Regions from separate parts of the Pantoea sp. F_5 genome, predicted to be linked through region 1. Evidence: predicted binding sites of a transcription regulator. Region 1 holds the regulator's gene; the other holds the start of a gene.

Region 1 (2,408 bases):
TTCAGCGCGCGTACCAGCGACAAACCAAAACGCGCGGCCGCCTGGCCCATCGACAACGTAGCCGATCCGCCACCCGCTTTAGCTTCCACCACTTCTGTGCCGGCATTCTGAATGCGTTTGGTTAAATCAGCCACTTCCTGATCGCTGAAGCTGACGCCCTGGACCTGTGACAGCAGCGGCAGAATGGTTACGCCAGAGTGGCCGCCAATCACCGGGACTTCCACCTGATCAGGCTGCTTTCCTTTCAGCGCGGCCACAAAGGTATTAGCACGAATAATGTCCAGCGTGGTCACGCCAAACAGACGATTTTTGTCGTAGACACCGTGCTTTTTCAGCACTTCTGCCGCGATGGCCACTGTGGTATTGACCGGATTGGTAATAACGCCAATCAGCGCTTTTGGGGCCGTTGTGGCAACCTGTTCAATCAGGTTACGGACAATGCCTGCGTTCACATTAAACAGGTCAGCGCGATCCATACCGGGTTTACGTGCGACGCCAGCAGAAATCAGTACCACATCGGCACCCTGTAAGGCAGGCGTGGCGTCTTCTCCACTAAAACCTTCAATAGATACAGCAGTAGGAATATGGCTGAGATCAACGGCAACGCCAGGCGTAACCGGCGCAATGTCATACAGTGAGAGTTCTGAACCTGCGGGAAGCTGGGTTTTGAGCAGAAGTGCGAGCGCCTGGCCTATGCCGCCAGCGGCACCGAGAACGGCAACTTTCATTCTTAACTCCTTATTAAGGTGGGGCAGAGATGGGCCGAAATTCTATCTGTGTCAGACCTTAATCAACTGCTCAGGCGATGATAAATATCCGCTGTTAATTCTACGTGTTTTCACGCTTGCTCGCCGGATTCAAAAGTTACTTATCATTGCGCCTGAATGACCGACAACTTTGCCGTCGTCAGACAGAGAACGGCTATGTGCGTTTTCTGTTACTACTTCTGTTACTACACCACCAATAATATAACAACTTTGCAACCTTCGCCTTTCGGGGTTGTGATGGGGGTTTTGGTCTGAGCGGATTTATTTGCTATTATCGCCGCCCGCTAGCCGCCCGAACACTGCTCATCAATCGACCGATTGCATAAAAATGCATTTAAATGCATAATCACCACTCTGCCGCGGGCGGATTCGCGGTTATTCTCTTTATTTATTGGTAACCTATGCGAAACCCATCGAAACAAGACGATCTGATCAAGGCTTTCAAAGCCTTATTAAAAGAAGAAAAATTCAGTTCCCAGGGCGAAATTGTTCAGGCGCTTCAGGATGAGGGCTTTGAAAATATCAACCAGTCCAAAGTCTCGCGGATGCTGACCAAGTTTGGCGCAGTGCGCACCCGTAATGCCAGGATGGAAATGGTCTATTGCCTGCCCGCTGAACTGGGCGTGCCGACCACCACCAGCCCGTTAAAAAACCTGGTACTGGATATCGACTACAACGATGCGCTGGTGGTAATTCATACCAGTCCGGGCGCAGCACAGCTGATTGCACGTATGCTGGATTCGCTGGGCAAAGCGCATGGGATTCTTGGCACGATCGCTGGCGATGACACAATCTTTATTACCCGTGCGCGCGACTTTACGGTTAAGCAGCTGCACAGCGCGATCCTCAACCTGTTTGAACAGGAGCTCTGATCGCTGACTGACGGCCTGCTATCCCGCCCCAGGTCGTCAGTTTGTTCTCTCTGCCCACAGTTTGTGTCACTCTGCCCCGCTGTTTAATACTAATAAGCCTGATTTAATACACCTTGCTCCTGGTCAGATCGCTTAGTCTGCTTAACCTTCTGCGCTATTTTACACTGCTTTACATCACTGATCCGACACCATTGCCCGGATCCAGATCAAACTCCAGTCCAATACACCTCATAGTTTCGCACTAAACGTTAAAGTGATCTATCTCACTGTTTTTGTGATTAAAATCATCGAAAAGGCTATTTTTTATGCTCTTTTTATAACGTTAAGTTATTAAAAGTAGGCATAAGGATAAAGAATCACAAAAAAACATTATTAGCCGAATATTAATTTCTCTCGTTATTAGTTCTATACTTCTTTTCGTGATGTAAATCACACTAACTAGAAAGATAAAAATAGACGACGAGGAAATATCTATGAACGTAAAAACTACCATCGCCACCCTGAGCATTCTCTCTGCACTCTCATTTGGTGCAGTAGCAGCAGAATCTATTGATGCCGTACAGGCACAGGATCTGCAGGCTGTCGGCACCATCAGTGTCAGTGGCGTCGCGGGTTCACCGATGGATATCAAACAGAAGCTCAGTGACAAAGCTGATCAGCAGGGCGCAAAAGCCTATCGCGTGATCGAGGCTTACAACAACGGCAATTATCACGCTACCGCCGCGCTGTATAACTAAACCCGATAATGCCAGCGGCTTTCTGTCTGACG
Region 2 (2,408 bases), on a different contig from region 1:
TGGAATGGCCCGATTTCCCTTCAATACGAATTACATTCGACAGATGGCCTTTGTGCGCGCGCACCGGTTTCAGCGAGGTCGGTTCACCGATGATGGCGCAGTCGGGACGCAGTTGCGTCGATTCCGAGAAATATTTAGCACCCGCCATGGTGGTCTCTTCATCGGCCGTGGCGAGGATATAGAGCGGCTTGCTCAGCGTGCTGACATCCACATCGCGCAGCGTATCGAGAATAAAGGCAAAGAACCCTTTCATGTCTGCCGTGCCCAGACCATAGAGCTTGTTGTCGTGCTCGGTCAGGGTAAAGGGATCGCGCGTCCAGCGGCCATCGTCAAAGGGAACGGTATCCGTATGACCCGCTAACAGCAGGCCGCCCGCTCCGCTGCCGGTTCGCGCCAGCATGTTAAATTTATTGCGGGTGCCGGGCACCGGCTGCACTTCAACGCTGAAGCCAAGGTCGCGAAACCAGCCGGCCAGCAAATTGATTAAAGTTTCATTACTCTGATCCAGTGCGGCATCGGTTGCACTGATCGATGGTGTAGCGATTAACTGGCTGTACAGTTCAATAAAAGGCGGTAATTTTGTCTTCACTGTTGGCGGTCCTTGGGTTAGGATGTATCCATATTCATGCAGTAATAGTGAATAAAAATACATTAACGTCCTCTGCAAGGGAACCATAAATCACTGCAGATGACAGGGTGGGTAACGGGGCAAGGCCGCGACCCGGAACGTGCGACTGTAAAAAGGGTTACAGCCTGATGTTGAATACGCTGATCGTTGGTGCCAGTGGTTATGCTGGTGTTGAGCTTGCCACCTTCCTGAATCGCCATCCACATATCAACATAACCGCTTTGGCGCTTTCGGCGCAAAGCCCTGATGCCGGCAAGCGCCTGTCCGATCTCCATCCGCAGCTGAAAGGCGTGGTGGATTTACCGCTGCAGCCGCTGAGCAGCGCGGCGGAGTGGGCAGACAAAGTGGATGTCGTGTTCCTGGCGACGGCCCACGAAGTCAGCCACGACCTGGCCCCGGAATTCCTCAAGGCTGGCTGTGTGGTATTCGACCTGTCGGGTGCGTTCCGCGTTAACGACGCTGATTTTTACACCCGTTTCTACGGTTTCACTCATCAGCATGGCGACTGGCTCGATAAAGCCGTTTACGGCCTGGCGGAATATCAGCATGAGAAAATTCAGCAGGCGCAGCTGGTGGCCGTGCCGGGTTGCTACCCGACCGCTGCTCAGCTGGCACTGAAACCTCTGGTGGATGCGGGACTGTTAAACGATGCGCAGTGGCCGGTTATCAACGCCACCAGCGGCGTGAGCGGTGCCGGACGTAAAGCCAATGTCGGCACCAGCTTCTGCGAAGTGAGCCTGCAGCCTTACGGACTGTTCAATCATCGTCACCACCCGGAAATTGTCGCGCACCTCGGTACGCCAGTGATCTTCACACCGCATCTGGGGAGCTTCCCGCGCGGTATCCTGGCGACCATCACCTGCCGTCTGAAAGCGGGTGTCAGCCGCGAAGATATCGCTGCTGTCTTCCATCGTGCCTATGACGACAAGCCGCTGGTGCGCCTCTACGATAAGGGTGTACCGGCGCTGAAAGCCGTTGTCGGTCTGCCTTACTGCGATATCGGTTTTGAAGTGCAGGACGAGCATCTGATTGTTGTAGCAGCCGAAGATAATCTGCTGAAAGGGGCGGCATCGCAGGCAGTACAGTGCCTGAACATCCGGTTCGGCTTCCCTGAAACGCAGTCACTGATTTAACGGATAACTAAACCATGACCAATCCATTGATTATTAAGCTGGGCGGTGTGCTGTTAGACAGCGAGGAAGCGCTGGCGCGCTTGTTTGAAGCACTGCTTAACTATCGTAGCGCTCATCAACGTCCGCTGATCATCGTCCACGGCGGCGGCTGCCTGGTGGATGAGCTGATGAAAAAGCTGGCGCTGCCGGTGATGAAGAAAAATGGCCTGCGCGTCACCCCGGCCGATCAGATCGACATCATTACCGGTGCGCTGGCGGGAACTGCCAACAAAACGCTGCTGGCCTGGGCAAAAAAATCGGGTATCAACGCAGTGGGTCTTTGCCTGGGCGATGCAGGTATCGTCAATGTCGCCTCATTTGATGAAGAACTCGGCCATGTTGGCCACGCAACGCCGGGTGATCCGGCCTTGCTGAACACCCTGCTGGCGGCCGGTTACATGCCGGTAGTCAGCTCGATTGGTATTACTGACAGCGGCGACCTGATGAACGTCAACGCGGATCAGGCAGCGACCGCACTGGCCTCGACGCTGGGTGCCGATCTGGTTCTGTTGTCAGACGTCAGTGGTATTCTCGATGGCAAAGGTCAGCGTATCGAAGAGATGACCGCCGACAAAGCCGAGCAGCTGATTACTCAGGGCATTATTACT

The links. The regulator ArgR, encoded in region 1, controls arginine synthesis, uptake and breakdown. The targets are predictions, from matches to a motif close to ANTGAATAAAAATACANT.
Region 2: argC (N-acetyl-gamma-glutamyl-phosphate reductase) is a predicted target of ArgR. The motif match lies at 636-653, and genes of this name have one in related genera.

The regions. Positions count from the first base shown of each region.
Region 1 is NZ_VWUO01000027.1:33,405-35,812, reverse strand. Features, by position in the region: gene mdh (malate dehydrogenase) at 1-728, opposite strand, end outside; gene argR (transcriptional regulator ArgR) at 1,169-1,639, shown strand; gene yhcN (peroxide/acid stress response protein YhcN) at 2,113-2,376, shown strand.
Region 2 is NZ_VWUO01000017.1:11,953-14,360, reverse strand. Features, by position in the region: gene argE (acetylornithine deacetylase) at 1-589, opposite strand, end outside; gene argC (N-acetyl-gamma-glutamyl-phosphate reductase) at 757-1,761, shown strand; gene argB (acetylglutamate kinase) at 1,776-2,408, shown strand, end outside.